2 linked regions of the Candidatus Puniceispirillum marinum IMCC1322 genome follow. The protein of the gene in region 2 interacts with the protein of the main gene of each other region in a pairwise test. Links are inferred from orthologs where the notes say so. Each region holds a gene or a part of one and is shown on either strand. Other genes may lie near its edges.

Region 1 (12,135 bases), 1.3 Mb from region 2 along the record:
ACCATGTCCATTCTGGATAGACAACACGCCATAATCGACACAATAATACACTTCACCCTAATGGCTTTTGCACAGGATTGGCTAGTCTAAACTGACAGTGACTGGGCACCATATATGATCATGAACAATCCAGAAAGGGGCTTGCGCAACGCTTTCGAACCATGCGAAATTTGTTCATCAAATATGCCTAAATACCGTAAGGTATCAGCTTTATTTCTGATGACTTTGCCGCCCTTCAATCATAATAGTGAGTCCATAATGTCCATCACGCTTGACCAAGCCCAGATTATTGCCAAAGCCGCTCTTGCCAAAGGCCGTGCGCTATCTTTGAAACCACTTAGCGTTGTTGTTCTTGATCCGCGCGCGTCACTGGTTACATGCCTGTCGGAAGATGGTGTTAGCCAGCTACGCGCCAAAATTGCATTGGGCAAGGCGTCAGCTGCCATTCAGCTTGGCCTTGGCACGCGTGCGTTAATGAACCGGGCCGAACAGCAGGCCTATTTTATTCAAGCGATGAACGGTCTTGCCGATGGAAATTTTGTGCCGGTACCAGGTGGGGTGTTGATACGCGATAAAAACGGTGTCTTGCTAGGCGCGGTCGGCATTTCAGGTGATACGTCTGATAATGATGAAACCGCCGCACTGGCTGGTATTGCCGAAGCCCAGCTTGATGCCGATGCTGGCTAGGCAAACATCATTCATCATATACATAAACTGCCTGTGGCCTAATTAGGGCCACGGCACCCAAACAGGCCGCGCGCAACGCCTTCATTCAAAGCCATGCTAATCATATAGCTTAGGTCATAGCCGCGCGCCTTGCACGATTCCATAGCGGCCTTGCGTATATCGGCTGGTGGTGCAATAAAATTCGAATAGCCTGTATCCCATTCAAATTCGAGGCTAGGCGGCTGAGCTGGCATTATGTCCGCATCATTTCCCGCTGTGGCGGCTGGCTGTGAAACCGTTTTTTTCAAGGGTGTTGATGTGGCTTGTGGCTGGGCGACATGATGACATGCGGCAAGCAAAAGCGAAAGCACTACAAGCATCACTGTGTTTGTTCCAGTCTTCAAAATGCACGGCGTCATGATCAGCAATTCCCTTTTTACCGCGATACGTTACGTTGATTTTTGCTTTTTCGTCCACTTTTTTTTAGGAAAATGAGTCAATTTTGTTCAAAAACAACAAAATAGATTATGTCTGCGCTGTACGTTGCGCCACTGCCAGACCTGTCAAAATCAGACCAAGCGCGATAAATTTGTCTAGACCAAGTGATTCACCTAGCAAAAGCGCACCCAGAAACACCGAAAAGACAGGTATCAGATATCCAATAAAGGACGTAAATCCCGCACCAGCACGTTTAATAAGATGATAGCGCAGGAAAAAGGCAAAGCCTGTTGGCAAAGCCCCCAGCCATATAATCGCCAGCCAGGCATTGGATGACCAGCCCTGCCATGCCAGCGGCTGTTCAAACATAAAGGCCAATGGCAGTATCTGTATTGTCACAAAACCCATAATCACCAGCGCGATAAATAAGGCAGGCACCTGTGGTAAACGCCGGGCCATCAATGCCGCCGATACATAACAGCCTGTCGCACAGCAAACCAGAATTTGCGGGATAATATGCGCCCCTCCAGCATTCATCGCGGCATGTCCGAACAGAATCATCACCCCGGACAGGCCAATCAGAACGCCGATGATCTTGCTCACTGTCATACGTTCGTCTTCGGCAAAGAAATGCGCGCCAATGATTGTCAGCAACGGCCCGACCGACATTAGCAAACCAGTCAGTGACGAATCCAGCACCAACTCGGCGTCGGAAATCAGATAAAAAGGCAAACTCATCCCGACCACGCTCATGACAAACAGATAGGGCAGATGCCGCAGATAAGGACGCCAAACGAAATCAGCTTGAAATTGTATGAATAACAACACCACGAAAAACCCAATCAGCGTGCGCAAGCCAACCAGTGTCAGCGGGCCTGTTTCAACAACCGCCAGCTTGATCGCCGAAAAGGATGAAGACCAGACCAGCGCCAGCAAGATCAATAGCGCTACATTTCGTTTTTGTTCACTCACAAAGCACCTGCCTGCATCAGATTAAGCCATCACACATCTCAAAATACCAGCAAGCTAGCGCAGGCAACAACCAGAAGCGCACCAACCCATGCACCCCAGGCAGGCATTATTCCGGTGCGCGCCCAGACAAATGGCAGAATCAGCACTGGCGTCGTCGCTGTCAAAATCGCCACAATGGCAATATGTCCGGTTTCAAGCGCTTTCAAAAACAGGGCCATGCCGACACCCAGACCAAACAAACCATTGAAAAAGACATTCACCAGAATTTTAGGCGCCGGTAAAATTGGTTTTTTGCGCTGGGCCTTATCAAACGGATAGGTCGCCCAGAAAAACAAAGCCGCAATCATCACCCTGATAAGGCTGGCCATGACCGGGTCCATTCCGTCGCTCATCACCGGGCGGATGATAATCGCGCTGATCGCTTGCCCCAATGCGGCCAGCAAACCAAACAGGACGCCCAATGATAAAGGCGGTGTCACATCTTCCCATATATGCATCAGATCGCGGCGCTTGCCATAGATAATCGCCAGACATATACCAACAAAGGCAAGTATCACAGCCACCCCATCATGAGCCGCCAGCACCTCACCAAGGATCAACCAGCCAAGTATCGCTGTCATCGGGGCATTTGATGCAAACAGGATATTTGTCCGGCGCGGGCCTAACCGGCGCATCGTCAGAAACAGGAAAAAATCGCCCAGCACAATGCCGATCACCGATGATAGAACCAGTGGCCAGATAAATACCGGATCAAAGGTAAAAGCCCGCCCCGTGATGACCAGCAGCACCGCCATGATACCTGCCGCTGCAATCATGCGCAGTCGATTGAAATGAAGCGAGCCAAGCGCGCGGGCTGGTGCATGGCCAAACAAGCCCGCCAGCGTCCAACAGATAGCAGCGCCGAACGCATAAATTGCGGCAGTTTCCAAAATAATTACCTTAAAATACTAAGTGCCTGTTCGATATCATTTATCAGATCATTACCCGATTCAAGACCAACCGATAGCCGTATATGTGACCTGCTGATTCCCAATAGCGCCAGTTCCTCGTCACTCAGACTTGAATGCGTTGTCGTATAAGGGTGACAGGCCAGCGATTTGCTATCGCCCAGATTGTTGGAAATATCAATCAGCGATAGCTCATTCAGCACGCGATAGGACGCCGCTTCATCACCATCAATTTCAAACGCGATAATACTGCCAAAACCCGACATCTGCTTACATGCAAGATCATATTGCGGATGCGATGCCAGCCCCGGATAACGCACATTTTTGACCGCCTTATGCCCAGCCAGCATTGTGGCGATGCGCGCGGCACTGGCGCATTGCGCTTCGATCCGAAGCGACAGCGTTTCCAGCGATTTCAGCATCACCCAGGCATTAAAAGCACTGATCGCGGCACCTGTCTGCCGGTAAAACGGAGTGAATATATCCTTGATAAATGTCTGATCGCCCAGAACCGCACCGCCCATCAACCGCCCCTGACCATCAATATGCTTGGTGGTCGAATAGATAACCGCATCAGCGCCTAATTCAAGCGGGCGTTGATGCAGCGCAGTGGCAAACACATTATCAACCACCACCATGGCTCCGGCGGCATGCGCCATCTGGGATACAGCCGCCACATCAACCAGCTCAAGCAATGGGTTAGACGGGCTTTCGAAAAACACCATCTTAGTTGGTGTCTGCAAGGCCGTGGCCCAGGCCTCAAGATCGGTGCCATCAATCAGCTCAACGTCAATCCCCCATTTCGGCAAGGTCTGCGTCAGAATAACATAGCAGGCACCAAACAGGGCGCGGCTGGCAACGATTCGGTCGCCACTTTCCAGCTGGCAAGCCATCACCGCAAAAACCGCAGCCATGCCTGTGCCGGTAGCTTTACAGGCTTCCGCCCCTTCAAGCAGGGCAAGCCGGTTTTCAAACATGGAAACAGTTGGGTTGCCATAGCGGGCATAAACAAAATTATCGGTTTCTTCGCGGAACGCAGCGGCAGCCTGCTCGGCTGATTCATAAACGAACCCTGACGTCATATACAGCGCTTCGGATGTTTCCTGATGTGCGGATCTTAAAAGCCCGCCTCGGACCAGCTTGGTTTCGATGTCGGATTCTGTTTTTTTCATATCAGAGACAGTCTAAATTTGTGATCAGCGGCTTATCGAAATCAACCATGACAGCGGACATAACGTATAATTTACGAGCCTAAATTTTGTATAGGCGCATTCGTCCGTTCGCACAAGCGCAAGCATCACCTAAAGCACTACCCTGACTCAGGCCAGACTAGCTTCGTGGCGCGTGCTTGCTCAAGATACGTTGTAATGTTCGTCGATGCATACGAAGACGGCGGGCTGTTTCTGACACATTCCGCCCACATTGTTCATATACGCGCTGGATATGTTCCCAGCGCACACGATCGGCGCTCATCGGGTCTTGCGGTGGCGGCGGCATACCATCACCGGTTTGCATCAAGGTCGCGACGATCTGATCCGGATCGGCTGGTTTTGGTAGATAATCAAGTGCACCGGCTTTTACCGCCGCCACGGCCGTTGCGATATTGCCAAAGCCGGTCAGCATGACAATGCGGCAATTATCATCGCGCTTGCGCAATTCCTGCACCAGCGTCAGACCTGATCCATCATCAAGTTTCATATCAAGAATCGCATAGGACGGAACCGATCTGCGCACCAGCTCGATGCCTTCGGCGACAGTGCCGGCATCAACCACGTCAAATCCGCGCGCTTCCATTGCCCGCTTCAGCCGGTTGCGAAGCGGCGCATCATCATCAAGAATCAACAGCGATTTATCTGTCACCTTTTGGTTCCCTTTCCCGAAAGCCGCATGATAAATTTACATGCTGGCATTTAACATCATCCCACCTCGAAACATGAGCGTGGCAGGCTGACTTTAACTTCACCACCGCCATTCTTGCCATTCCCGAACGCAACTGATCCACCGATCGATTGAATCAGCGTGCGCGCAATAAAAATGCCAAGGCCACGATGCCCACTTTGCCCGACTCGACTACTATTCCAGGGCTGGCCAGCACGGCTTAATATTGATGGTTTAAAGCCGTCACCATCATCATTGATCCTTATATGGATATCTTCTAATGACCATTCAATATGTATGATTATCTTGGTGCGGGCGAACTGATGCGCATTTTGCAGAATATCTTCGATCGCCTGGATGAATTCGGCGCGGCGCGTGGCAACCGGCACTTCATCCATTGACGCCGCGTCATGCGTTACAATAACCTCGGCAGGGCCAGCATCGAACCGTTCTTGCAACAGGTCTTCGATCAGCACATTGATTGGCAATTCGGTCTCGAAATCGGGCTTGCTTTGCAATTTATAATCTTCCAGCGAGCCCAGAATAACGCGGCATCTTTCGGCTTCGACACGTAAAAGCTGGATGTCCTCATAGATCGGATCATCCTCGGTAATTTCACGGCTCAATTCATGGCTGATCACGGTGATCGTGTTCAAGGGCGAACCAAGCTTATGCGCGGCGGCGGTCGCCAGCGAACCAAGTGCCACCGCCTGTTGCTCCTCGGCAACCGCAAGCTGCGCTTCGGATAGCGCTTCGGATAGGCTCCGCGCCGCCGACGCCACCCACCATACATAGCCACCAATAAAGATCGTCGATAGCATCAATGACAGCCACAAACCGGCAACATACAGGCCCGGCAAGTTAACTGTATCCTGACCCCATGGCAGCGGATAATTATATAATGCCAGCACGCTGACACTGGCCGCGACCGTCAGAATCAGCACCAATGTTGCGCGTCGTCTTAGCATCGTTGCTGACACCACAACTGGCGCCAGCAGTAAAACCGAAAACGGATTCAAAAGCCCGCCTGTCAGAAACAGCAAAGCGGCCAGCTGCAGAATATCAAAAATCAGCGCCAGCAGATTCTGTTCAACCAGTCCGGTATCATCCTTGGCTTGCCGGTTTTGCCATAAATTCATCAATACCGATAAGCCGATAATGATCAAAGCTGGTATCAGTGGTAGATCAAATCCAAGCACAAAATAGGTAAAGGTCAGCGCCAGAAGCTGGCCACTAATGGCAAGCCAGCGGATGGTTAGCACCACCGACGGATCGATCGGGTTTATGGCGCGTCTATCGGCGCTTCCAAAAAACCGCCGTAGCATCATCCTGCCCACCCTTTCAATCCGCACAACCAGACCCGCATATCAACCTTCAAGCCTATGGCAACAGCCTCAGCTTGGCTCGGTAATAACAAGTGCTGACCCGTCACCCTGTTCATCGGACAGAGCTAGATATCAAGATTGGCGACGCGCAATGCATTGGTCTGGATAAAGTTCCGGCGTTCTTCGACCGCTTCGCCCATCAATGTTGAAAACGCATTGTCAGCATCTTCTTCATGCTCGATAACCACTTGCAGGAAGGTTCGCTGATCTGGATCCAGCGTTGTTTCCCATAGCTGATCGGGATTCATTTCACCAAGCCCCTTATAGCGCGAAATCTGTGCGCCTTTCCGGCCAGTCTGAAACACAAGCTGGGCCAGATCGCTTGGGCCATGAATAATGGTATTTTGCGATGTCCCTGTCAGCGTTGCAAATTTGGCATAAATCTGCTGTAGATGCGGAGCCATACTATCAAGCTGTACCGCTTCGGGCAGGCCGACGATACGCCGGTCAATGACATATTTTTCGGTGATGCCACGCAGCCGGCGCTGCACAACAATCGCCTTGCCATGCACGGTATCCTCGATGCTGCCTTGCCAGCCTTTTTCCAACTCATCCACAACATTCTCCAACCGTGTAGCCAGATATGTTGCTGCATCTGCACTATCAAGCGTCGCGCTTTTCATAAGCCCGGCTATCGCAGCTTGTTCGACCACATCACGATTGCCAACCTGCCGTGTTATCTGTTCAATCAGGCGGCTGGCCGTAACCGCATTATTGGTCACATCCCGCAGATCGGGACCTGCCATCTGGCTCCCCCCATCGACAACCAGCACCGTGTCTTTCAATCCGGCTGTCATCAGATAGATATCCAATTCACGCTGGTCTTTGAGATAAACTTCCGACTGTCCGCGTTTTGCCCGGAACAGCGGCGGCTGGGCGATATACAAATAACCCTGTTCGATCAAAGGCCGCATATGACGGAAAAAGAATGTCAGCAACAATGTACGGATATGGCTCCCATCCACATCCGCATCGGTCATGATGACAATCTTGTGATAGCGCACTTTATCCAGTTGCATTTCGGTATTGCCAACCCCGGCACCAATCGCCGTGATCAGCGTGCCGATCTCGGCTGATGACAGCATCTTATCAAGCCGCGCACGCTCGACATTCAAAATCTTGCCACGCAGAGGCAGGATTGCCTGATTCGCCCGATCACGCCCTTGCTTGGCCGACCCCCCAGCCGAATCACCCTCGACCAGGAAAATTTCCGATTTTGCCGGGTCACGTTCCTGACAATCGGCTAATTTGCCAGGCAGGCTGGCAATATCCATAACGCCTTTGCGGCGGGTCAGATCGCGTGCCTTGCGCGCCGCTTCACGCGCCGCCGCCGCTTCATAGGCTTTTGACACGATTTTCTTGGCTTCGGCCGGATGTTCCTCAAACCATTGATTCAGACAATCAGCAACCGCCTGTTCAACAACAGGGCGCACTTCGGATGACACCAGCTTATCTTTGGTCTGCGATGAAAATTTTGGATCTGGCACTTTGACGGATACGATTGCGGTCAGCCCCTCGCGTGAGTCTTCGCCTGTCAGCTGGACCTTTTCCTTTTTGGCAATGCCGGATGATTGTGCGTAATTATTGACCACGCGCGTCATCGCCCCACGGAAACCGGCCAGATGCGCCCCGCCATCACGTTGCGGAATATTATTGGTGAAACACAGCGTGTTTTCATGGAACGAATCTGTCCATGCCAGGGCCAGCTCAACGGTAATATCATCACGCTGGCTTATCGCTGTGATTGTGGGATGCATTTCGCTGCGTGATCGATTCAACCAGGTGACAAACGCTTCCAGACCACCTTCAAAGAAAAATTCGGATACGCGTTCTTCGCTTGTCCGGTTATCGGTCATTTTAATACGCACGCCCGAATTCAAAAAGGCCAGTTCGCGCAACCGATGTTCCAGCGTGGTGAAATCAAACTCGATCGACGAGAAAATGTCTAGCGACGGGTAAAAAGTTACATGCGTGCCGGTTTGCCCTTCGGCATCCCCCATATCGGCCAGCGCGCCATCCGCTTCACCCATCTTGAACATCATCTCATGCTTGCGGCCATTCCGGAAAATGGTCAGCCGTAGCCACTCGGACAAGGCGTTGACCACTGATACGCCCACACCGTGCAAGCCGCCTGAGACCTTATAGGAATTATTGTCAAATTTACCGCCAGCATGAAGCTGCGTCATGATCACCTCGGCGGCGGATACGCCTTCCTCATGGTGGATATCGACCGGAATCCCGCGCCCATTATCGGTGACGCTGATCGAGCCATCAGCATTCAGCACAACCTGAACAAGGTCACAATGACCTGCCAGCGCTTCATCAATTGCATTATCGACAACTTCATAGACCATATGGTGAAGCCCTGATCCATCATCGGTATCACCAATATACATGCCTGGCCGCTTGCGCACCGCATCCAGCCCCCGCAAAACCTTGATTGATTCAGCACCATAATCGCCATCAACGGCCGCTGCCGCTTGATCAGGGATATTTGTTTTTTCGTCTTCGCTCATATCAACCACTCACATTTGGGCGTTTTTGTTATCACGCCAGAATCGTGTTCTGCATCATGTTCTGCATCATGAATTTTCATAAACTGGGCGGCCTTACCAAGCCCATCAAACAGGCTGGCATCACTGCCACTGAACCAGCTTTGCCCACCAAGATCGAACAACGCTTCAAACAGGGCTGAACGACGCTTGGCATCAAGATGCGCCGCCACATCGTCAAGCAACATAATAGGCGGGCGGCCAAGGCGGCGTTCCTGTAATCGGGCATGGGCTAAAACCACGGCGATCAACAATGCCTTTTGCTGTCCGGTTGATGCCAGATAGGCAGGGGTATCACCTGCCACATCATAGGCATTGACCTCACTAGCATGCGGGCCAGGCAAAGCACTTGTGCCATCAGTACGCAGATTGGCGGCGGCGGCCATATGACGGTCTTCGACCGCCAATGCTGGCATCTCATCAAGCCAGTTTTCAATATCGCCTTGCAATTCAAGCCGCACACCCGGAAACCCATGCCAGCCATGGCGGGCTTCTTCGTTCAGATCATGTATCAAAGCGCGCCGCGCTGCCGTGATCGCAATCGCTGTTTCGGCAAGGCTGGCTTCAAGCGCATTAAACCAGCCAGCATCACCACGCCCTTCGCTGATCAATAGCGTACGTTCGCGCATCAGTTTTTCATAGCGGTTGGTACGGCCAATATGCGCCGCATCAAAGGCAATCACCAGCCGGTCAAGAAAGCGGCGTCGGGCACCTGGTGAATCGATAAAGACGCCATCCATCTGCGGCGTCAGCCACGATACTGACAACTGCGTTGCGATATCGGCCTGTGAAACGGTCATGCCTTCACGGCGCATGATCCGGCGGCCGGTCTGCGAATCTGCTGGCACACCTGTGCCAATCTGCATGACGCCATCTTCGGTTTCCAGCGCCGCCGATACCGACCAGTCCGGCATTGCCGCGCCGATCCGCGCCAGATGCGCTGTCTTGGCACGGCGCATACCCTTGCCTGGCGACAGCAATGAAATCGCTTCCAGCAAATTGGTTTTGCCTGCACCATTCGCGCCTACAAGCACGACGGGCGCTTGCCCGAATTCAAGCCGCACCGTTTCATAATTGCGAAAATTATTCAGCAACAATCCTGATAGCCATAATTGCGGCCGCGACGCGCTATGTGCAAAACCGTCACCAACAGCTTTGCCGTTGTGATCATGACCCGAATCCGTGGCCTGCCTGAAATGGTGCGAAAGTGCTGTCAAACGTCACTCACACGCGCATTGGCATCAAAACGAATAGGCTGGCATCATCACCGGGTGTTCTGACAAGCGTTGGTGACCCTTGATCGGCAAGGGCAAATTCGACCATCTCGCTATTCACCTGACTGGCGATATCCAGAAGATAACGCGCGTTGAAGCCAATTTCCATTTCATTGCCGCTATAGCTGACTTCCAGCTCTTCGGTGGCACTTGACGCATCCGTATTACTAGCAGATAGCGTCATGACACCAGCACGTAGGCCGATTTTTACCGATTTTGATTTTTCCGACGAGATTGTCGAAACCCGGTCAACGGCGGCTGAAAAAGCCCCCACATCAACCTGCATGATCTTGTCATTATTCGTCGGGATAACGCGGGTGTAATCAGGGAATGTGCCATCGATCAGCTTAGTGGTCAGGCGCACCGCCCCAAAGGCGAATTCGGCACGCGTTTCCGACATTGAAATCGTCACATCACCATCATAGTCATCCAGCAGTTTGCGCAATTCACCAACCGCTTTACGCGGCAGGATAATCGATGGCATCTGCGCTGCGCCACCTGGCAATGTCTGCTTGGTCATCGCCAGACGGTGCCCGTCTGTTGCCACCGCACATAGATCGCCAGCATCTGATTTATGCAGATAGATACCATTCAGATAATAGCGCGTTTCCTCGGTAGAAATCGCAAATTTGGTGGCATCGATAAGATCGCGGAAATCAGCAGCGGTCAGCACAAAATTGGTCGGCAGCTCATTCGAGCTAATGGCCGGAAAATCTTCGACAGGCAAGGTTGGTAGCCGGAAACTCGAACGACCCGCGCTGATCATCGCATGACCATCGCCAACCGACAGCTCGACTTCGGATCCATCCGGCAGTTTACGCACGATATCATACAGCATATGCGCCGACATCGTTGTCGTCCCTGCCGTTGCCACCGCACAGCCAACCTCGGTTGTGATATCCATATCCATATCAGTAGCTGTCAATGACAGCTGTCCGTCTTCGGCGCGCAATACGACATTCGCCAGAATGGGTATCGTGTTACGACGCTCAACAACGGATTGCACATGACCCAAAGGCCTTAGAAGACTCATACGATCAATTGCCAGTTTCATCTATTTTCTCTCATTCTGTAGCCCTGAGCTACCATGCCCGACCAGCGGGGGACACATGCGTATAAACTGTCAATCGTCCATACGCCCTCTAATCGCCAAATATAGCATGTTTATAACAAACTAACACCAAAATATTGTGTTTTTAGCGATTCGCGGCAACGCTCGAAAATGGCCAAAACAGGGCTTCTTAGCTGATCATATGAAATATGGATATGGGGTCATGACGGCCCGAATGCGGCTAGTTCGACAAAAGCGACCGTAAAAGATCAACATCTTCGCCCAGCCGCGAATCCGATAGCGTCAATGTCTCGATGGTTTTGACCGCATGCATGACCGTCGTATGGTCACGTCCACCGAACTGGCGGCCAATTTCCGGATAGGATAATGACGTCAGGTTTTTCGTCAGATACATGGCCACCTGACGCGGGCGGGCGATGTTACGTGCGCGCCGAGCCGAGAACATTTCCGACACCCGGATGCCATAATGCGCAGCGACTCGCTTCTGAATTGCATCAACACTGATCTGGCGGCTACTGGCGCGCAGTAAGTCAGCCAGCAGATCGGCAGCGCTTTCGATGGTTATTTCACGGCCCACCAGCATGGCATGCGCCATAATCCGGTTTAACGCGCCTTCAAGCTCGCGCACATTGCTGACAATCTTATGCGCCAGAAATTCCAGCACCTTATCGGGGATCTGGATCTGCGCCCGTTCGGCTTTGGCTTGCAGAATACCCAGACGGAGTTCGTAATCGGCCGGATGAATATCAGCAACCATACCCCAGCCAAGCCGGCTACGCAGACGTTCTTCCATGCCTTCCAGATCGGTTGGCGACTTATCCGCCGAGATGATCACCTGACGGCCATCTTCGACCAATGCGTTAAAGGTATGGAAAAATTCTTCCTGCGTGGAATCCTTGCCACTGATGAATTGCACATCATCAATCATCAGCACGTCCACCGAACGGAACT
Region 2 (12,177 bases):
TCAGTATCCATCAGCAGTTTTAGATGTGATGCCACCAGTTCGCATCTTTCATCACCTGATAAAACAGGATTTTTTCCGGCATTTTCCGCCACCGCCACGATCAGATGATCGCCAAGGCGCGCCGCACGTTGGATGATGTCGATATGGCCAAAGGTAAGTGGATCAAAAGTGCCAGGATACATGACAATGCGCTGACCCATTTAAGCCTCTTCGTCTGGCGCGTCACTATTGTCGGGTTTGACGGCCTCAGTCTCGGTTTGGGTTTCAGAATTGGGTGACGTTAAGGCGTCATCTCTGCCCTCTCCGTCAGCAACAACATCATGATCATCGTCATCATCATCACTTTCATGAATGAGGCCTGCTGAGACAACCTTTTCGTCATTATCATCAGCAACATCGAATAACCGCACGCCAAGCGTCTTACGGCTGGCAATGCGGATTGAGTCCCCTTCGCCACCATGAACCCTTATACGGATGATTTGGCCCTGATTGGTGACCAACATGAGCTGATCCTCCTCAACAACGGTAAAGGAAGCCATCACCTGACCATTGCGCGGTGAAATTTCTATATTGGCAACGCCCTGCCCGCCGCGGCCAGATTGTCGATAATCTTTTATAGGGGTGCGTTTGCCATAGCCATTTTCAGTCACTGACAGAATATATTCATTTTCAGGGTCAGCAATAATAGACATCGACACAACGCGATCTTTACCAAGTAGCTTGATACCGCGTACACCTGTCGAGTCACGGCCACGGAAAACACGTACCGCATTGGCCGCAAAGCGGATGGCCTTACCATTGCGGGTGGCCATCAACACGTCATCGTCATCATTGCAGGGGATCACCCCAACCAGCTCGTCACCATCCTGCATTTTCATGGCGATTTTACCATTGCGCTTGATATTGGTGAAATCACTCAGGTTATTACGCCGTACATTGCCTGATGCGGTTGCGAACATGACATTCAGGTCACCCCATGAACTTTCATCATCAGGCATAGGCATCACGGTGTTAATAGTCTCTTCTGGCTCAATAGGTAGTAAATTCACCATAGCTTTACCAAGCGATTGCGGTGCCGATTCGGGTAATTTGTAGCATTTAAGCTGGTAAACCATACCTTTTGAGGTAAAGAACAGAATTGGCGTATGCGTATTGGTGACAAATAGACGCGTTACAAAGTCCTCATCACGCGTTTTCATGCCTGCACGGCCTTTACCACCACGACGCTGGGCACGATAGATTGATAATGGCACGCGCTTGATATAGCCACGATGAGACACCGTCACCACCATATCTTCTTGCTGGATCAGGTCTTCATCATCCTGATCGGCCAATTGATCGGTGATTTCGGTGCGCCGATCATCCGACAGGCGTTCACGCGTGGCTGCAAGCTCATCAAGTATCACCTGACTAACGCGCGTATCCGAACCAAGTATATCCAGATAATCGGCAATTTTATCAGCAAGTTCCTGAGTTTCAGCAGCCAGTTTATCGCGTTCCATACCGGTCAAGCGCTGTAATCGCAATTCGAGGATAGCGCGGGCTTGCACCTCAGACAGAGTATAGTGATCATCGACAACCGCATGACCAGGATCATCAATCAGCGCTATAAACGCACCAACCTCATGCGCTGGCCAGGCTGTGGCACAAAGCTCATTACGCGCAGTTTCGGTATCTGGCGCTTTTTTGATAAGCTCTATGATCTCATCAATAGACGCAAGCGCAACCATCAGACCAGCCAGAATATGCGCCCTGTCACGCGATTTGTTGAGCAAAAATGTTGTCCGTTTAATAACAACATCTTTACGAAACTCACAAAAAGCCTCGATAACGTCTTTTAGCCCCATCTGGATTGGCCGACCGGCATTCATGGCCAGCATATTAACGGGAAAGCTCGTTTGCAGTCGTGTATGGCGGTACAGCTTGTTCAGCACCACATCACCCGCAGCATCACGCTTGACCTCAATGACAATGCGCATACCGGTACGATCGGATTCATCGCGAATGTCAGAAATTCCTTCCAGAACCTTATCGCGCACCATTTCACCGATACGTTCTAGTAGCTGTGCTTTGTTAACCTGATAGGGAATTTCATGAACAATGATTGACTCGCGGTCTTTGGCGTTGGTTTGCACCTCGGCACGGGCGCGCATGATGATAGACCCGCGCCCTGTTCGATAAGCCTCGCGGATGCCATGGCGACCCATAATAAGCGCACCAGTCGGGAAATCTGGCCCCGGTACGATCTCGGTCAGTTCTTCGGTGGTTATTTCGGGATTATTTACATAGGCCTCACAAGCGGCAATCACCTCCCCTGGATTGTGGGGGGGGATGTTGGTTGCCATACCAACAGCGATGCCATTAGCGCCATTGACCAGCAGGTTCGGATATTCAGCAGGCAGAACAGTAGGTTCCAGCTGGGTTTCGTCATAATTCTGCGCGAATTCAACGGTATTCTTGTCAATGTCGCGCAACAAGCTCTCAGCCGCGCGGGCAAGCCTTGACTCAGTATAGCGCATAGCTGCCGCAGGGTCGCCATCAACCGAACCAAAATTTCCCTGACCATCGACAAGCGGAAGACGCATTGAAAAGTCCTGCGCCATTCGCACCATTGCTTCATAAATAGAGCTATCACCATGTGGATGGTAATTACCCATGACATCACCGACAATACGGGCTGATTTGCGAGGGGGCTTTGTCCAGTCATAATTGCCTTCCATCATCGCGTATAGAATACGTCTATGGACTGGCTTCAACCCATCACGAACGTCAGGCAATGCACGTGAAACGATAACGCTCATCGCATAATCAAGATAGGATTTCCGCATTTCATCAGAGATGGAAATGGTTGGACTTTTTGGGCTAGTGGTCTCGGTCACATGTGTCTCGCTTATGGCGCACAAAAAGCGTGCTTATATAACTATATATATAGCATGAAACAAAACTGTAACACCATATATTGTTGCGCAAAGCAAAAAAAAGCGATGCTGATGTAAAGCCAAAAGCATCGCATTATAAATGTAATTTAACTTACTGATTTAAAATGGAATATCGTCATCAAGATCATTGCTGTCACGCATTGGAGGGGGGCTTGTAGACGTGCCCGTGCCGCCGCCATAACTGTCATCAGTTCCTGAACTTGATCCCGCACCGCTATCACCGCCGCCATAGCTACCGCCACCGCCGCCATCACCACGCCCACCAAGCAAGGTCAGCTCGCCACGATAACGTTGTAAAACGACTTCAGTTGTATATTTCTCGACACCTTGATTGTCTGTCCATTTGCGCGTTTGTAATTGCCCTTCAATATAGCATGTAGAGCCTTTGCGCAGATACTGTTCGGCAATTCGGCCCAAATTTTCATTAAAGATGACCACGCGATGCCATTCGGTACGTTCACGTTGTTCACCAGTGTTGCGGTCTTTCCAGCGTTCAGACGTTGCCAATGATAATTGTACGATCTTGGCACCATCCTGTGTAGAGCGCACTTCCGGGTCACGTCCCAAATTGCCGACCAAAGTCACTTTGTTTACACTGCCAGCCATGATCGATTTTCTCCTTAATTTGTTTTACGTTCGCAGATTACGCATCCCACCCCCCTGCTGACAAGATAATTCGGGTTATTTATTTTTTACATAAAAGACTTTTCCACATCAAAAGCACTAGCAAAATCTATCAGGAAATGGCTATATTCGCGCCATGCCAAATGATACAAAAAATACGTCGCTATCGCAGCGGGTCAAAGATATTTCTTCTCTTGATAAAACCTATGAACCACGGATGATTTCTGTTCGTGGTGCACGGGAGCATAACCTAGCAAATGTAGATATTGATTTGCCCAGAGACAGACTGGTTGTGCTAACAGGATTATCAGGATCCGGTAAATCTTCGTTAGCATTTGATACAATATACGCCGAGGGACAGCGTCGTTATGTCGAATCGCTGTCCGCTTATGCGCGCCAGTTTCTTGAGATGATGCAGAAGCCTGATGTTGATTTGATTGAGGGTCTGTCACCTGCCATTTCCATTGAACAGAAAACCACGTCGCGCAATCCGCGTTCGACCGTTGGTACAGTCACGGAAATATATGATTATATGCGGTTGTTATGGGCACGTGTCGGTATTCCCTATTCACCGGCTACCGGTTTGCCTATTCGAAGCCAGACTGTCAGCCAGATGGTTGATATCCTGCTGGCGATGGAGCAAGGCACCAGATTATACTTGCTGGCTCCGATCGTTCGTGGCCGCAAGGGTGAATATCGTAAAGAACTTGGGGAACTTAATCGTAAAGGCTTTAGCCGTGTCCGCATTGATGGGGCGCTGTATGATATCGATGACACGCCTGAGTTGGATAAAAAACGCAAGCATGACATTGAAGTTGTTGTTGACCGGGTCATCATCAAGGGTGATTTGGATGAACTGGCCACGCGTCTGGCTGACTCGTTAGAAACAGCACTGGCGCTTGCTGACGGTCTTGCCTATGCCGATACGGCCGAAAGCCTTGATAATACATCAGATGAACAGGATGACGATATAGCTGGTCGTCATGCGGGGCGGACAGTATTTTCAGCACGCTTTGCCTGCCCTGAGTCAGGCTTCAGCATTGATGAAATCGAACCGCGGCTATTTTCGTTTAACAATCCCTTTGGAGCATGCCCTGCCTGTGACGGATTGGGTGTCAGCAGTCATTTTGATGAACAACTTGTTGTTCCAGACCAGCAAACAACGCTTCGTGGTGGCGCGTTGGCGCCTTGGGCATCCAGCACCGCAAGATATTATATGCAGACGCTAGAATCGCTTGCCAAACAGTTTAATTTTTCTCTTGATGTGCCGTTCTATGATTTGGATGACGATACCAAATCAATCATCCTGCATGGTTCAGGCAAGATGCCTGTGACGATGGAATTTGATGACGGTATGCGGTCTTATCGGACAACCAAGCCATTTGAAGGTATTATGCCGAATTTGGCTCGTCGATATCGCGAAACTGACTCGTCATGGGTGCGTGAAGAACTGGAGAAATTCAGAGCCAATCATGCTTGTGATTCATGTGCTGGTAAACGATTGAAAGCCGAATCGCTGGCTGTGAAAATCGATAAATATGATATTTCAGATATTGCCCGTCTGTCGATTGGAGATGCGCGGGACTGGTTCTCTGATTTGGGCTCAAGGCTTGAAGGTCAGCAATCTGAAATTGCAGCGCGCATTCTAAAGGAAATCAACGAACGCCTCGGCTTTCTGGTCAATGTCGGCTTGAACTATCTGTCAATGGCGCGTAATTCAGGCACATTGTCTGGCGGCGAATCACAGCGTATTCGGTTGGCATCACAAATTGGATCTGGCCTGACGGGTGTTCTCTATGTTCTGGATGAGCCTTCGATTGGTCTGCATCAGCGTGATAATGACCGGCTACTGTCAACCTTGATACGCTTGCGCGACCTTGGCAATACGGTGCTGGTCGTTGAACATGATGAAGATGCGATCCGGTTGGCAGATTATGTCGTCGATATGGGGCCTGGTGCGGGTGTGCATGGTGGTTTTGTCGTTGCCGAAGGAACCCCCGAAGATGTAATGACAAATGAGGCGTCATTAACTGGTCAGTATCTCTCGGGTGTGCGTGAGATAGCGATACCCGAAAAACGGCGAAAAGGTACAAAAGGCCGTGTCATTCGTGTCGAAGGCGCAAATGGTAATAACCTGCAGGATGTGAGTGTTGGGTTTCCGCTTGGGGTGTTGACCTGTGTAACGGGTGTATCTGGTGGTGGCAAATCAACATTGGTTCTGGAAACGCTATGGAAATCACTTGCACGGCGCTTGCACAAAGCCCGTGAAATGCCTGCCCCACATAAAACAATCATAGGTGCCGACTATCTGGATAAGGTTGTTGATATTGATCAGTCCCCTATTGGCCGAACTCCACGTTCGAATCCGGCAACATATACTGGTGCCTTTACACCAATCCGTGAATGGTTCGCAGGATTGCCAGAAGCTAAAGCGCGTGGTTATGCGCCTGGGCGCTTTTCTTTTAACGTTAAAGGTGGCCGTTGTGAGGCTTGTCAGGGCGATGGACTTATCAAGATTGAAATGCATTTTCTGCCTGATGTTTATGTCACTTGTGATAGCTGCAAAGGCCGAAGATATAATCGTGAAACATTAGAAATTACATGGCGTAGCAAGTCGATAGCTGATGTTCTTGATATGACAGTTGAAGAAGGTGTTGAGTATTTTAAAGCTGTGCCGGCCATCCGGGAAAAGCTTGAAACGATGCTACGTGTGGGGTTGGGCTACGTCCGGATCGGACAGCAAGCTACCACCTTGTCCGGCGGCGAAGCCCAGCGTGTAAAGCTTTCAAAAGAATTGTCGCGGCGTGCCACAGGACGCACGATCTATATTCTTGATGAACCTACAACGGGACTTCATTTCCATGACATTGCCAAATTACTGGACGTCTTGCAGGAACTTGTTGATCAGGGCAATACCGTGATTGTTATCGAACATAATATGGATGTTATCAAGACTGCCGACTGGGTGATCGATCTTGGTCCTGAAGGCGGAGATGGCGGCGGTCTTGTTGTTGCCGAAGGTACACCAGAAGATGTTGCAAAAGTTGCTGGATCGCATACCGGGCATTATCTAAGCCGTATTTTTGACCCGTCAAAGACTTAAATTTCAAGGATGTGATCTATGCAAGATAATGATGGAGTCATTCACGTAATTGGGGGTGGGCTTGCTGGAAGCGAGGCAGCCTTTCAAATTGCTAGGCAGAATATTCCGGTAGTTTTGCATGAAATGCGCCCAAAACGCATGACTGATGCACATCATACACACGGTTTAGCCGAGTTGGTTTGCTCTAACTCTTTTCGCTCGGATGACGCAACGGCAAACGCTGTTGGGGTTCTGCATGAAGAAATGCGGATCTTGAATTCGGTTATATTGCGTGAGGCTGACAAGCATAAAGTACCGGCTGGTGGTGCCTTGGCAGTTGATCGTGATGGTTTTTCTCAAGCTGTTGAAGCGGCATTAACCGCTGACCCCCTAATCACAATTGAACGTGAAGAAGTGAATGACATACCTGATAGCTGGAAACAGGTTATTATTGCTACAGGTCCCCTCACCTCACCAGCTCTGGCCGAGATGATTCGCAAGTGGGGCGGCGAAGAAGACCTTGCCTTTTTTGATGCGATTGCGCCAATAGCGCATTTTGATAGTGTCAATATGGATGTGGCTTGGTTCCAGTCGCGATATGACAAATCTACCGATGGCGGTGATGGCAAAGATTATATCAACTGCCCGATGACAAAATCGCAGTATGAAGATTTTATCGATGCGCTGATTGATGGCGAAAAAATGTCATTTAAGGAATGGGAAGAAAATACCCCGTATTTTGAGGGATGTATGCCCATTGAAGTGATGGCATCACGTGGTCGTGAAACGCTTCGTTTTGGCCCTATGAAGCCCGTTGGGCTGACCAATGCACATGATGGATCACGACCCTATGCGGTGATACAGCTTCGTCAGGATAATGCTCTTGGTACGCTGTATAATATGGTTGGCTTTCAAACGAAATTGAAACATGCAGAACAGGTGCGCATTTTCCAAACCATTCCGGGTCTTGAAGATGCGCAATTTGCCCGTCTAGGTGGCTTGCACCGGAACACCTTCATCAATTCACCGCGCTTGCTTGATCCACAACTTCGGATGAAATCGATGCCGCGTATCCGTTTTGCGGGTCAGATCACAGGCGTTGAGGGTTATGTTGAGTCAGCCGCTATTGGCTTGATGGCTGGGCAGATGGCCGCGCTAGAATTGAAAGGTCAGGATTGGACAGCGCCACCGCTGGATACGGCACATGGCGCATTGCTGTCGCATATCACTGGCGGTGCGATGGCAGATAGTTTTCAACCGATGAATGTCAATTTTGGTCTGTTTCCGGAAATTGAAACGCCAGCTGGAACAAAAAGGCTAAAAGGGCGTGATCGCAAGGCCGCCTATGCTGGGCGTGCGCTTGATTCTATTCGCGCATGGAAAGATGTGACGGCCAGCTAGTCGGCAATCTTGAAGCCAAATAACCGCCACCGAAGCAGTCGCCAGACCAGCAAATGATCATGATCCATAGCATCATGCCCATACATATGCTTATGATACCCTATGATGGCGGCAAAATAGAGCCACCATTGACGACTTTCCTGCACCTGTTTTCGCAAGTTACCAAAAAACGCATTGTCCAGTGATGGTATTGTCGCTGGATCTGTTGTTGGCGTAGCGTGCAAGACAGGGGCAATTTTTTGCGCACTATCGCCAGTATCATGGCCACCCAGATAATGACCAACCAATTGCCAGCATATACTCCAGGCCTGTGTTGTCGAGGCCGTCTCGTCCATTGTACAAGCCTGCCATGCTTCAATTAATTTCAGAATATCATCACGTTCAATATCATCATTCTGTATATGTTTTTGCAAACGAACTACCAGAGGCGCAATATTGCCTTTATAGCTACTGGGAGCTACGGCCAATGTGTCGTACCACCATTGAACACGAATGGCAGCCAGCATTGGCTCCTTGGGAATGCGAAGGGCATTTTGTAGCTCACCAGATAAGCAAATTAAATTAGCGGCAAGAGAGCGACGCTGGGTGTTCTCAAATCCGAACACCAACGCCATTGCTGGATCCTGTATTTTAAGCGCCATTATCGCGTCTTTATGGAACTTATTGTCTATAAATGGCGTATCATTCATCAACAGCGATCAAACCTGCGGCGGCATCCCGCCCTTCACTCATCAACACATTCCATGTCCGGCAGGCAGCCGCAGTTGACATGACTTCAAGGTTGATATTGTTCGGTTTTAACTGGGCGGCAAGTTCAGGGTAAAGCTGCATGGGTGCTGGCCCAACCCCCAAAATGAATAAAGGTGGTGGTATATCGCCAAGCAAGGGGCCTAAATCGTCAAATGTCAAATTTTCCAAATTGGAAAGTGACCATGCCATTGTCATGCGTGGCAGAACTATTACATTTCCGGCGTATCTTGAACCGCTTATGCGAAATCCGTTATCACCATAGCCATGAATAAGCTGTAAGTCGCCTTTTTCAGAAAAGGTGCTTATATCGACCATGCCTAACGCTCATACTCCGGCACCTCAATGCCATTTTCATCATCATCAACACGCTTCAGATCAAAGCGTGACAGCATACCAACGGCAATAAACACTGACGAATAGGTGCCAATGATAACACCCCATATCATAGCCAGCGCAAAGTCTCGTAAAACAGCGCCACCAAAAATCACAATCGCGGTCAATGCAAGCAATGTTGTGACCGACGTCATAACAGTCCGTGACAAGGTCTCATTTAGTGACCGGTTCAAGATATCACGCTGTTCATAGGATTTGTAGCGCCGTAGATTTTCGCGGACGCGGTCAAATACAACAACCGTGTCATTGATCGAATATCCGGCAATTGTCAAAATCGCCGCCACTGTTGCTAGATTAAATTCAAAAGATGTTAATGAAAACAGGCCAATCGTTGACAATACGTCATGTGCCAGTGCCACAATCGCCGCGATGGAAAACTGCCATTCAAAGCGGAACCAGATATAAACAAGAATGGCCATCAGCGCGCACATGACAGCCAGAATACCTTTTTCTGCCAACTCGGCACCAACCGTCGGGCCAACAAATTCTGTGCGGCGGATATCGTAATCGCTACCAAGCATGTCAGTTACTGCTTTAATGGCAGCAATTTGGGCTTTTTCGTCACCTTCTTGACGCTGAATACGGATCAGAACATCCGTCTCAGTGCCAAAACCTTGCAAGCTGACATCGCCCAAATTCAAAGTGCCAAGGTCATTACGGACTTTGGATATGTCCGCAGGGCCGGTCATATTGCGTGCTTCCAGCAAGATACCACCTTTGAAATCAATGCCCAGATTAAGACCAACCGTTGCAAACATCCCAATTGATGCCAGAACTAGAAATGTTGACAAAACCATGGTGATTTTTTGCAATTTCAGAAAATCAAAATTGGTATCGCTTGGTACTAGTTTTAAACGCATTTTATATTTCCCTGATAGTCTTTATGGGGGGCATAACAACTGGATATAACGTTAAAGCACCAGTTCGTTTGGTTTCTTACGCTCAAGCCACAGCACAATGAACAGGCGCGTGACCATTACGGCGGTGAACATGGATGTGGCAATGCCAATACCAAGCGTTACAGCAAACCCCTTAATGGGCCCTGAACCAAAAATATACAGGAACGAGGCAGCAAATAATGTGGTCAGATTCGAATCAACAATCGTCGAGATGGCACGCTGATAGCCCCCATCAATGGCGGCCATTACTGACCGACCACGTTTTAATTCTTCCCGTATTCGTTCAAATATCAACACATTGGCGTCCACTGCCATACCCATGGTCAGAACAATACCAGCAATGCCGGGCAAGGTCAGCGTAGCCTGCAAGGCAGACAAAGCGGCAACAATCAAAATGACATTCACCAGTAACGCCATGTCAGCAAGGATGCCAAATGTGCCGTAGCTAAGGAACATATAGACTATAACAAGGCATAGCCCAACGATAGCGGCTATTTTACCAGCCTCAATAGAGTCCGCACCAAGGCCTGGGCCGATTGAGCGTTCTTCCATCACAATCAAAGGCGCTGGCAAGGCACCTGCCCGCAGAACAAGCGATAATTCGTTGGTTTCTGCAACTGTGAAATTACCAGTAATCTGGCCACTGCCAAAAATCTGGCTTTGTATCGTTGGCGCGGATACGACCTTACCATCCAAAACAATGGCAAAAGGCCGACCGATATTGGCACCTGTTACACGGCCAAAACGTTTGGCGCCCGCGGAATCAAGCTGAAAACTGACAGCTGGCTGATTATTCTGATCAAAGCTGGCTGTTGCATTTTCCAGCATTTCACCACTGACCATCACACGTTTTTCGATCACAAAATTGCGACCATCTTCGCTATCACTTGGCAATAAAATACTGCCAGGTGGTACACGACCGCGCTCAACCGCTTCTTGTGGTGTAATCCGCATATCGACAAGCTGGAAGGTCAGCTTGGCAGTACGGCCTAGCAAGCGTTTTACCGCTTCAGGGTCGTCAACGCCAGGCAGTTGAACAAGAACCCGATCCAAACCCTGTCTTTGAATGACAGGCTCTTTTGTACCTTCGGGATCCAGCCGTCGGCGGATGATTTCGATAGATTGCGCAATTGTGTTTGATTGTAATTCCGTCAGTCCGGTTTCGGAAAATGAAATGACATAGACTAACGCGTTGCTGGCAACATTTAAGCCCGTTGCAAGTTCATTAAGTATCGCCTCGGCTTTGTCAGCATCATCAGCATCCCGAATGGTGACGTGTACAGCTTTGCCATCAACCTTCAGGTCAGCAAAGCGGATCTTATCATTGCGGAACTCCTGACGTATGGTCTCACCAATACTGTCCAAGCGTTCTTGTTCAACAATATCCATATCAACACGTAACAACAGATGGGATCCGCCTTGAAGGTCAAGACCCAGATTGATGTGCTTGCCAGGAAGAAAACCAAAGACAGACTCAACTGTACTGTCTGACTGATTGTCATTTTGCGTAGGCGCCAGATTAGGCAACGCAAAAAAGACGCCTAACAAAATGACAAAAAGAACGAGTAATTTTTTCCAGCCTTCAAATTGCAACATTCGGTGCAAACCTTTTTATAAAACAGTCAGTATAAAGTTTCCGTTATATGATTAGATTTATCAGATAACGAACATTACTTCTTTTTGACCGGCTCGGTTTTGTTCTGGATATCAGCAATCATAGAGCGGACAATATGAACCTTTACGTCTTTGGCGATTTCCACCTCGACAGTCTCACTATCATCAACGACTTTAACGATTGATCCGGTTAATCCGCCTGATGTGATGATCTTATCACCACGCCGAAGTGCACCAAGCATTTCTTTATGCTGCTTAGCACGTTTTTGCTGAGGGCGGATCAACAGAAAATAAAATATCACCATTACAAAAATGATTGGTAACAGGCCAAAACCACCTTCGGCTAGGCCGCCAGACGCTTGTGCAAATGCAGGTGAAATAAACATGTTAAGAATGCTCCGTTATATTAATTAAATCTGGCAAGAACATAGCGACACTAGCCAAAACCTGCAATGACCCATATTAAACTAAGTGG

The links.
Region 1: the proteins of gyrA (region 2) and gyrB interact in binary tests that used the Escherichia coli proteins (3 or more experiments, as listed by UniProt). The link is inferred for Candidatus Puniceispirillum marinum IMCC1322 from one-to-one orthologs.

The regions. Positions count from the first base shown.
Region 1 is NC_014010.1:1,709,637-1,721,771, forward strand. Bases 6,078-9,202 are described here. They hold gyrB (DNA topoisomerase (ATP-hydrolyzing) subunit B), read right to left. Parts: upstream 8,803-9,202; coding sequence 6,352-8,802; downstream 6,078-6,351. Other genes in these bases: SAR116_RS08040 (ActS/PrrB/RegB family redox-sensitive histidine kinase), read right to left, coding at 6,078-6,229; recF (DNA replication/repair protein RecF), read right to left, coding at 8,799-9,202. Also shown: SAR116_RS08010 (GlcG/HbpS family heme-binding protein), read left to right, coding at 259-687; SAR116_RS08015 (hypothetical protein), read right to left, coding at 726-1,085; SAR116_RS08020 (DMT family transporter), read right to left, coding at 1,192-2,076; SAR116_RS08025 (DMT family transporter), read right to left, coding at 2,115-3,005; metZ (O-succinylhomoserine sulfhydrylase), read right to left, coding at 3,011-4,195; SAR116_RS08035 (ActR/PrrA/RegA family redox response regulator transcription factor), read right to left, coding at 4,353-4,883; more of SAR116_RS08040, read right to left, coding at 4,940-6,077; more of recF, read right to left, coding at 9,203-10,055; dnaN (DNA polymerase III subunit beta), read right to left, coding at 10,063-11,166; chromosomal replication initiator protein DnaA, read right to left, coding at 11,405-12,135. UniProt on the Escherichia coli protein: DNA gyrase negatively supercoils closed circular double-stranded DNA in an ATP-dependent manner to maintain chromosomes in an underwound state.
Region 2 is NC_014010.1:425,042-437,218, forward strand. Bases 1-3,167 are described here. They hold gyrA (DNA gyrase subunit A), read right to left. Parts: upstream 2,829-3,167; coding sequence 201-2,828; downstream 1-200. Other genes in these bases: coaD (pantetheine-phosphate adenylyltransferase), read right to left, coding at 1-200; ssb (single-stranded DNA-binding protein), read right to left, coding at 3,039-3,167. Outside these bases: more of ssb, read right to left, coding at 3,168-3,545; excinuclease ABC subunit UvrA, read left to right, coding at 3,781-6,666; methylenetetrahydrofolate--tRNA-(uracil(54)-C(5))-methyltransferase (FADH(2)-oxidizing) TrmFO, read left to right, coding at 6,685-8,046; SAR116_RS02085 (hypothetical protein), read right to left, coding at 8,043-8,735; SAR116_RS02090 (Mth938-like domain-containing protein), read right to left, coding at 8,728-9,111; protein translocase subunit SecF, read right to left, coding at 9,114-10,049; protein translocase subunit SecD, read right to left, coding at 10,101-11,684; preprotein translocase subunit YajC, read right to left, coding at 11,759-12,088. UniProt on the Escherichia coli protein: A type II topoisomerase that negatively supercoils closed circular double-stranded (ds) DNA in an ATP-dependent manner to maintain chromosomes in an underwound state.